Regions from separate parts of the Brassicibacter mesophilus genome, predicted to be linked through region 1. Evidence: a T-box and tRNA genes for the amino acid it is inferred to sense, from the RefSeq annotation. Region 1 holds a T-box; the other regions hold tRNA genes.
What was found. A T-box is a leader RNA that pairs with one kind of tRNA and senses whether it is charged. The one in region 1 lies ahead of argS (arginine--tRNA ligase), so its partner is inferred to be a tRNA-Arg.
Positions count from the first base shown of each region.

Region 1 (3,219 bases):
TAGAAATTTAACTATTATTTCAATTAGAACTGCAAAAAGCCGAGAATATTCTCTCAGCTTATGCTCTTATTATTTATCATATTGAAGAATTCTTGTAATAAGCTTATTTCTCACCTTCTCTACTTCTGAGAAGTTCATATTTGGTACATAGAAGGTTTCTATTATATCATGATTTTTCTTTGCAGCAGCTATATTAGATAAAGCTATATCTATTAGCTGTTGATATACCTGTTTATCTTGTTCAATATTTTCCTTATACTTTTCTAGTATATCTGTACTTAGGTATTGATCAAGGTCTATGGTATTGTAGTTTTCTTCTTCTGCTACTTTACTAATGGTTAGTGCTACGCTTAGCTCTTTTATAATAACTGTTTCTATCTTTTCTGGAATCAATGGTGTATGATGCACTTCCACATCTAATCCTCTAACAATAGCTTCTTTATATACCTTTTCAAGTAAAGTCGATTTACCAGTACCATAATCCCCTTTAATATAATAAACTATCTCTAAACCCTCTAGTAATGTATCTGTATACTCTATCCACCCATTAGGTGTGTATGCACTACCAAATAAATGTCTTTCTTTACCTAATTTTTCACTTGTCTCTAATTCACCAAAAATATCTTTGATTAATTTATATGTTTCTATATTAACTTTTGCAAAATCTTGAGTTTCACCGTTCATCAATATGATATCTTCTTGAATAAGTCTTGCAGCTGGGAAGTATTTGTATGCTCTTTTATAAAATTTGCTATTGTTCTCTATATAATATAGAATTTTTTCTTTATTTTTTTCCATGCCTTCTGTGTTCCAAAAATCTCCTAGATGCACTATTTCATCCACTGCTCCTGGGTTTTTAGGATCAACTACATGTGGCGCTGTACCATCTATCATTGCAACTTTTAGCTTTGGTATTACTATACCATCTATAGAATTATTATCTGACGAGCAGTGATGATACTCAACATCATAACCTCTTTCTAACATTTCTTTAGCTACTTTTTTCATTAACGACGATTTTCCTGTTCCTGGACCACCTTTTAATATAAAAATTCTGTTTGCATCCTTTTCAATTATATTGTCATAGTATGAATAAAAACCTTTTGAAGTGTTCCCTCCTGGAATTAACCTCCTTATTCTGCCTGCCATATACATTCTCCTTTCAATTGATATTCATTATCGTTTTTGTTTCTTCTAATTTATATTCTATTATTATTGTTATGATATTGTGCATAAAAAATTAATTATATAGCATTATTTTTATTACTGCTTAAGAATCTTTCTCTTACTTTCTATTAAAGCCTTCGATGGATATCATATATACTTGCACTGTATAATTTTATAAGAATACATTGACAGTAAATACACCATAATATAAAATAATCAATAAATATATCTTGAAAATTCGATGAAGAGAAGAGTACCCATTTATATTTTCTAATAGCGAGCAGAAATTTGGTGGAAGTTCTGCAAGAAATCAAATGGAGAAAAGGGCCTTTGAGGAGCTGCCTGAACAGTTTGTAAGGGTTAGCCGTTAACTGCGTTAAAGTTTTGAGTGGACTATGTTAGTCAATTTGAGTGGTACCGCGGATTTATACCCGTCTCTATTATTAGAGACGGGTTTTTATTTTGTTTTTTAAATAATCAAACTGGGAGGTATGTATATGCAAACGCTTATTAAAAGAATAAGTACTATAGTTGAAGATACTTTTGAACAAAAGGGGTATGATAGAAAATATGGTTTAGTCACTGTATCAAATAGACCGGATTTATGCCAATTTCAGTGCAATGGTGCCCTTCCTGCTGCTAAACAATATAAAAAAGCACCTATTCAAATAGCCAATGAGATATTAAATGAACTGAAAAAATTTGAAATATTTGAAGATGTTTCAATTGCAGGCCCTGGCTTTATCAACATCAATATTAAGGATAGTTTCCTTGCTGAGTGTATAAACGAAATGTATACCCGTAAAAAATTGGGTTATGATGAAGAACCTAATCCTAAAACCATTATTATCGATTATGGTGGGGCAAATGTTGCAAAACCCCTTCATGTCGGTCATCTACGAGCAGCGATAATTGGTGAAAGTCTCAAGAGAATTTCTAAATATGTAGGACATAATGTAATAGGAGATGTTCATTTAGGTGATTGGGGCCTACAAATAGGTATGGTAATCTCTGAGCTTAAAAGACGAAACCCAAATCTTCCATATTTTGATGAAAATTTTCAAGGAGAGTATCCACAAGAAGCACCTTTTACCATAGATGAGCTTGAAGATATATACCCTGCTGCCAGTAAACTAGCAAAATCTGATAACACGGCTATGGAAGAATCCAAGCGAGCAACTTCTGAGCTTCAAAAAGGACGAAAAGGCTATGTTGAATTATGGAAACATATATTAAATGTTTCTGTAGCTGATTTAAAAAAGGGTTACGGTAATTTAAATGTAAACTTTGATCTTTGGAAAGGTGAAAGTGACTGTCAACAGTATATAAATATAATGGTAGACTATCTGAAAGATAACCACTATACTTCTGAAAGTCAAGGATTGTTAGTAGTTGATGTTTCTAAAGAAACAGATACCCATACCATTCCTCCTTTTATCGTTCTAAAATCTGATGGTGCTTCTTTATACAGTACAACTGACCTTGCAACAATTTGGGAAAGAGTTAAGGAATATAACCCTGACCAAATCATATATGTGGTTGACAAAAGACAAGAGCTACACTTTGAGCAAGTGTTTAGATGTGCTAAGAAAACTAAGATTGCAGGCGAAGATTTAAAACTAGATTTTATCGGTTTTGGTACCATGAATGGTAAGGATGGTAAGCCTTTTAAAACAAGAGAAGGTGGAGTAATGAGACTCCAAGATTTGATTAAAATAATTAAGGATGCTGTTCACGATAAGCTTAAGGAAAATAAAAATATTGACCCTAGCGAAGTAGATGAAATTGCAAGAAAAGTAGGACTATCTGCTTTAAAATATGGTGATTTATCTAACCAAATCACAAAAGATTATGTATTTGATATTGATAGATTTTCCTCATTTGAAGGAAACACTGGTCCATATATTTTATATACAGTTGTTAGAATCAAGTCTATTCTTAGGAAAATTGCTAATGAAGATTTCCAATATGACAATAAAATAGATACTCCATCCAGTGAAGTAGAAAGAAACCTATTCTTAAAGCTCTCAAAATTTAATGAAATTGTAGAGT
Region 1 covers NZ_JBNPXI010000001.1:87,675-90,893, forward strand. Annotated here, with positions in the region: gene HNR33_RS00505 (PRK06851 family protein) at 70-1,149, opposite strand; T-box leader at 1,400-1,609, shown strand; gene argS (arginine--tRNA ligase) at 1,665-3,219, shown strand, end outside.

Region 2 (3,219 bases), on a different contig from region 1:
GAAACAGACCTGTCTTTCTGATTGCATGTACGGGTGATACAGAGGTTCCTAAAGTTAATACGAAGAGATTACATGAGGTAAATCCCAATGTGCAGACATGGTTTCGTGATTCTTGGGAACATTTTATCATTAAAAATTGTGATTTTAAGAATGTTGGAAAAGATAAAGAGTATTGGAATAACATATTAAATTTCATTGAGGACAAGGTAGTATATGATTAATACAGAAATGAGCATTTTGCTCATGATTATTATTGTGCCTCTGTTGTGACGTTTTACAAGTCAGAATCAATAAGTATTATGCTTATATCTTTCAACCCTACACTTGTTGCTTTGTCTAGTCAACTGCAGGATGTAATTTTAAATTTAATAATTTACCTTTTTCACCCAGTAATCTTTTTCTGATATTCCGCATACAGGACATATTTTTATTCCTCTACTTTTGTTTTTTTTAAATATAACTGGCATTGAACAGTAAGGACACCACCACTCACTTGGTTTTAATTTAATATTATCTGGTATTTTTTCATCAACAACTTGTTTTGGTTTCGACATTATAGAGAATATAGTAAACTGCTTATTATCACTAATTTTAAACAACTCCTTTGCAGCTTTTTCAGTTGTTTTTATAATAAAAAAGCTTATTTTTATAAGAACTTTCTTTTATTTTATCAGAAAACTGAGATATGTGTTATCTTTTTTGCATATAAACATAAGTCATGTAGTAATTTGTCATAAATGTGTGATAAACTATATATTAATAGACATAAATATAGGAGTGAAAATGTATGGAAAAATTAGAGTCAAAGTTATCAGATGTATCGGGAGGAAAAGTATTAGATGTAGCAACTAGATATGGAGAATTTGCTCTGAAGCTTAAGGAGGGCTTGAAAGATTACGATGAGATTATAGCAATAGACAATAGTCAGGAAGTTGTAAACACTGCTATAGAAAAACATGCAGATAGTGGCGTAAAGTTTATACATATGGATGGAAGCAATCTGGATTTTAAAGATGAAACATTTGACATAGTATGTATATCAAACTCTCTTCATCACGTAACCGATATAAATAAGGTACTTAGTGAAATGAAAAGAGTGTTAAAGCCAGGTGGAATATTCATAGTAAATGAGATGTTTAATGACAATCAATCAGATGCACAAAACACTCATGTTCTTCTTCATCACCTTGGAGGAGAAATAGATACTTTGCTAGGTGAGTATCATGGCAAGACTTTAAAGAAACAAGAAATAGTTGATATAGTAAAAGAAGCAGGAATAAATGTTGAAGATATCTTTGAAGACTATGAAACAGATCCAGAGCTAGCTAAAAAGCTTGCAACAAAGATAGAGAAACTTGACAAAAAGGTTGAGAAAACAAAAGAGTATGATCAATATGAGGAATTTAAAAGAAGGACACGAGAAGTAAAAGAAAGCTTTAATAAATCAGGAATAGAGAGATGTACTCAACTTGTAGTAATGGGAAGAAAATAGTGATACATGATAAGCGGGAAATAGAGATATCTGTTTCCCGCAGTATTTATTAATTTGACGTTATTATATTTTTTTGCTATAATCATTCTGATTGATAGATTTAACAATTCAGAATATGCGCTCTTAGCTCAGCTGGATAGAGTAGCTGACTTCGAATCAGTTGGCCGGGGGTTCGAATCCCTCAGGGCGCACCAGTTTAAACCTTGTAATCCGAATGATTATGAGGTTTTTTATTTTATACTAAATGGCATATAGCGCTTGCATCAGTCAGAATAAATAAGTCAATTGAATTTTATCTAACTCTTTAATCTGATGTGACCTGAGAGATAAGTCCCTTTAAAATTCTAAAAGGGCGTTTGATGATATAAACTGCCTATAGAGTTTAATTTGATGATTTTATTTCAAGCAAAATAGTATCAAAGCAACGATTAAGCATAGATATGTCAGACCTAGACAAATCTTCATTTCTATTAACTTTAGTACAAATAAAATCATGTATACTATCGATTAAATTACTTACTACTGTGGACATCTATGAACACCTCACTATAATTGTTTATACCAATATCATATATGAATAAGAGTCATGTATGTTTAAAGAAATGTTACTTAAATGTTATTTTTTATGAAGAAGGTTTCTATCAATAATTTGGAGAAATCTTTAATAACGGACATATTGATAGTAGGAAATTATAAAAAGAATAATGGTTATGTAAAAAGAGAATAGCCATTAATTAAAATACTGAGGTAAACGGCTATAAAGTATGAAAGACTCTTACAAAAGAGTAGGAATCCTAAAAAAAGAAGAGTGGGACAAGTTAGTAAAAGGAAGAATAAGCGCTAAAGTCTAGTTTTTGAAATCATTTTGTGATTAATATGATTTTCTATGAAATAAGCTATTAAGTCAGTTTGTATAATTGATAAAGACAGATAAACTTTAGATTCTACTATGTGTCCAAGAATATTCTCTAAAACTATAGACGAGGGCATATGCACAAGGTACCAAAATAAAACTTCAGCATAATTTCGAGGAAAACTAGTGTCTGATATTGAATAATCCTCAATGCTTGGGCTGATAAATGTCAGAATAATATCTGAATAGAAAGTAAGCCAGAACAAAAAAAGATCAGTTAATATAACAATGATTACTATTTTATGTCTTTTTAAAATGTTAAACATATAAACTTCTTTATATATGGGATTTATACCCATGTAATGATGATTATGTAACAATATCATAAAGGTAGCCTATATTAACCATGAAATCTTAAAGCTAACAAATATATTGCTTTATTTAATGGTAGGGAAGTTTTCAAATGATAGCACAACAGGTTAAATATGTCTAATTAATTGCTATTTTATATTATTGTTATAGTACTGAGACAAAAGTTGATCAAGCAATTCGCTTGTCTTAATTACCTCAGGATCAATGAGATTGTACTGCTTTTTACATATTAAACTATACAGCTTGGTTTTAACTTCCTCAATTTCATTAATTAATTCTACTATTTTACTTTCGTTGCACAAATTACATGCTCCTTTCGATAATTATTACATTCAACCTGTTGTACTATGGAAATTTTACAGTAAAAATAGAAAAAGATGCAAAAATATGAATAAAAAAGGAATATAATATATATACAACAGGTATGAATGCTCAAAAAGTATAAAAGTAGAAGAAAAGATAGGTAGATTGGCAAGATGAGGCAATGTTTCTAGAAAGCTAA
Region 2 covers NZ_JBNPXI010000003.1:30,262-33,480, forward strand. Annotated here, with positions in the region: gene HNR33_RS05060 (alpha/beta hydrolase) at 1-221, shown strand, start outside; gene HNR33_RS05065 (hypothetical protein) at 366-599, opposite strand; gene HNR33_RS05070 (class I SAM-dependent methyltransferase) at 788-1,492, shown strand; tRNA gene HNR33_RS05075 (tRNA-Arg) at 1,610-1,686, shown strand; gene HNR33_RS05080 (hypothetical protein) at 1,875-2,024, opposite strand; gene HNR33_RS05085 (Spo0E family sporulation regulatory protein-aspartic acid phosphatase) at 2,846-3,019, opposite strand.
Region 2: it encodes a tRNA-Arg, which carries the amino acid that the T-box ahead of argS (arginine--tRNA ligase) is inferred to sense. The anticodon was not compared.

Region 3 (3,219 bases), on a different contig from region 1:
ATTGTTATAGCTCATGAAACAGGCCATCAATGGTGGTATGGGGTAGTTGGAAATGATGAAATCGATGAAGCTTGGCTTGATGAATCTTTAACGACTTATTCTGAAGTAGTATATGCACAAGGGAAATATGGAGATAAGGTAGCAGAAAATTACTATGCGAACAATGTGGAAGAATATTACAAATCATCGAAGGAAGTACTATCACAGTCAAGTGAAGTTGTTGTAAAGCCTTTGAGTGAGTTTGAAAATTGGGATGATTATGGCCCACTTGTATACAATAAAGGGGCTATGCTTTTAAATGAGATAAAGGTAAGGTATGGAGATAAAACATTATATACAATACTAAACAATTATTTCAATCAATATAAATTCAAAAATGCTACAACTGAGGATTTCATAAAAGTTTGTGAAGAAGTTACTGGTGATAATTTTGATCAGTTAGCAAATGAATGGTTATATGGAAAATAGAATTTACAGGGAGTCTATTAGGCTCCTTTTTGATTTCTTAATAAAATCTCATAGTTATTTTTTTATGTATTCTATTCATATTTAAATAGAGTGTCATTCCTAAAATTGGTTTTTAATAAAATTCTACAAAATATAATGAAATATATATAACTTTGATATAATAAGAATAAATAGTATTATAGCACTGTTTTATTATGACATAGCTTTGGAGGCAAAAATGAAAAAAAGTATATTAATTTTTCTTTCAATTTTTATATTTTTATCATCTAGTATTGCATATAGTGATGGCGGTATTGAAGATGGGATTGCATCCGCTTTACTTGGTGAATACGAAAGTGGAAAAATATTATATGAATACAACATAGACAACAAGATTGAAATGGCAAGTATAACTAAAATTATGACATATCTTGTTACAATGGATCAAGTAACTAATGGCACAGTAAACCTAAAGGACTTAGTAAAAGTAAGTAAAAAAGCAGCTGATACAAAAGGTACATCATTTAAGCTTAAAGAAGGAGAAGAAATAGAACTAGAAATACTTCTTGCGTCTATAATGATAGTATCTGCTAACGACTCATGTGTAGCTATAGCAGAGCATGTATCTGGTACAGAAGACGAATTTGTTAATATGATGAATAATAAAGCACAAGAGCTTGGATTAACTCAAGCTGCATTTTTAAATTCTAATGGACTTCCACTTAAGAATGGTAATCAAAACAGAATTTCAGCAAGAGACATATTCGAGCTTGCTAGATATGTAATTACTAAGTATCCTCAAATACTTAATATAACAAAAATGAATAGAATAATTATGCCATCAAGAAACTTTGAAAAAGAAAATACAAATCCACTGTTGAATGAAATTAAAGAAATAGATGGACTTAAAACAGGGTATACTGATAAAGCAGGATATTGCCTAGTGTCAACTATAGTCGTCAAGGAGTCAGAAGAGAACCAAAAGCCATTTAGGCTTATTGGCATACTTATGGGAGCTAAAAGTGAAGAAGAAAGAAAAAACAAAAGTTTAGAGCTTTTACAATATGGGGTGAACAATTATAAAAAAATACAAGTTTTAAACAAGGATATACATATCAAAACCATAGAAATAGACAATGCTAAAAAGCCTACAGTAGATATTTTGCCACAAAGAGATTTGTATCTATTAGTTAAGAACGGCGAAAATATAGAGCAAGAGATACAACTTGATGAAAATATTAAAGCCCCAATAAAAAAGGGAACAAAAGTAGGCACAATTATTGTGAAAAATGGCGAAGAAGAAGAAAATATTGATTTAATAGTTAATAGAGATGTAGCTAAAGCAGGTGTATTTAGTAGGATATTTAGGTTTTTGGCAAACTTAGTAGGCTTATAGTGAAACCTTGCATTGACAAATATAGTATTTTACTGTAAAATATATAATTGTTCAATAAATGTGCTCCCGTAGCTCAGCAGGATAGAGCGGCGCCCTCCTAAGGCGTGTGTCGGAGGTTCGATTCCTCTCGGGAGCGCCATTATTGTTTTTTGAGGATGATAATATGGATGAATATTTTATGCGATTAGCATTAGATGAAGCATATAAAGCCTATAGCGCTGACGAAGTTCCAGTTGGTGCTATTATTGTAAAAGGGAATAAAGTAATAAGTGCTGGGTATAACATGAGGGAGACTCTTAAGGATCCTATTGCTCATGCCGAAATCATAGCAATTAAGAAAGCAAGTGAAGTATTAGATGGATGGAGACTTTTAGGATGCACTATGTACGTCACTATAGAGCCATGTCCTATGTGTGCTGGTGCAATAATTAATTCAAGGTTAGAAAGGCTCGTGATTGGTTCCAGTGACCCCAAAATGGGTGCTTGTGGTTCGGTTATTAATTTAGTTCAAAACCAAAGCTTTAATCATCAAGTGGATATAACGTGGGATATAATGCAAAAAGAATGTTCGGATGTAATGAAAGATTTCTTTAAGAAATTGAGAAAGAGATAGCGAAAGCTATCTCTTTTATATTTTTCCTTTTATGCCCCAAATAGGTCCAATAAAAGGAAGTTTAATGTTTTGAAAAATATAAATGTCACCTTTAATATCAGCAGCCTTAGGAACAAAAACTTTTATCCCCTCAAAGACCTGCTCCCTATAGTTTCCGTTATTCTTAAAGCTTTTAGAAGATCTAACACTTAGATTCCTTACTGTTCCAACTCACCCACATGGAGAAGAAGTGACTTCAACAATAAAATCTAAACCATTCTTTTTAACATAAGAAATAGCCTTATCTTGTATTTTTAACAATTATATCACCACTCTAGCAATTTTTTTCTAATAACATCATTATATCAAATCAGTAACAAAAGATATGAGAAAATACAATTAAAAAATATGTAAAAATTTTGTTAACAGAGTTACATATTGTCATTTCTTATATTATAATAATAGTTGAATGAACTGAAATGTGCAATTAATTAAAAGGAGGCAGTTAAGTATGACAAAAAGATTTTTGAGCTTTGCTTTATGTTTTATCCTTGTTTTCAGCGTATGCTTGCCTATTTATGGTGAAAGCATAGACACATTTACAGATATCTCAGACTCACAGTACAAGAAAGCAATATTAAATCTTCATGAACAAGGGATTATAAGTACAGATTCAAATTCACTTTTTTATCCTAATCGTATATTAACAAAAGCAGAGGCAGCTGATTTATTAGTTAGAGCATTTAAGCTACCAGAAATACAACCTATGGTTATTGAAGATACA
Region 3 covers NZ_JBNPXI010000026.1:36,389-39,607, reverse strand. Annotated here, with positions in the region: gene HNR33_RS19610 (M1 family metallopeptidase) at 1-468, shown strand, start outside; gene HNR33_RS19605 (D-alanyl-D-alanine carboxypeptidase family protein) at 686-1,843, shown strand; tRNA gene HNR33_RS19600 (tRNA-Arg) at 1,906-1,982, shown strand; gene tadA (tRNA adenosine(34) deaminase TadA) at 2,007-2,456, shown strand; gene HNR33_RS19590 (5'-nucleotidase C-terminal domain-containing protein) at 2,947-3,219, shown strand, end outside.
Region 3: it encodes a tRNA-Arg, which carries the amino acid that the T-box ahead of argS (arginine--tRNA ligase) is inferred to sense. The anticodon was not compared.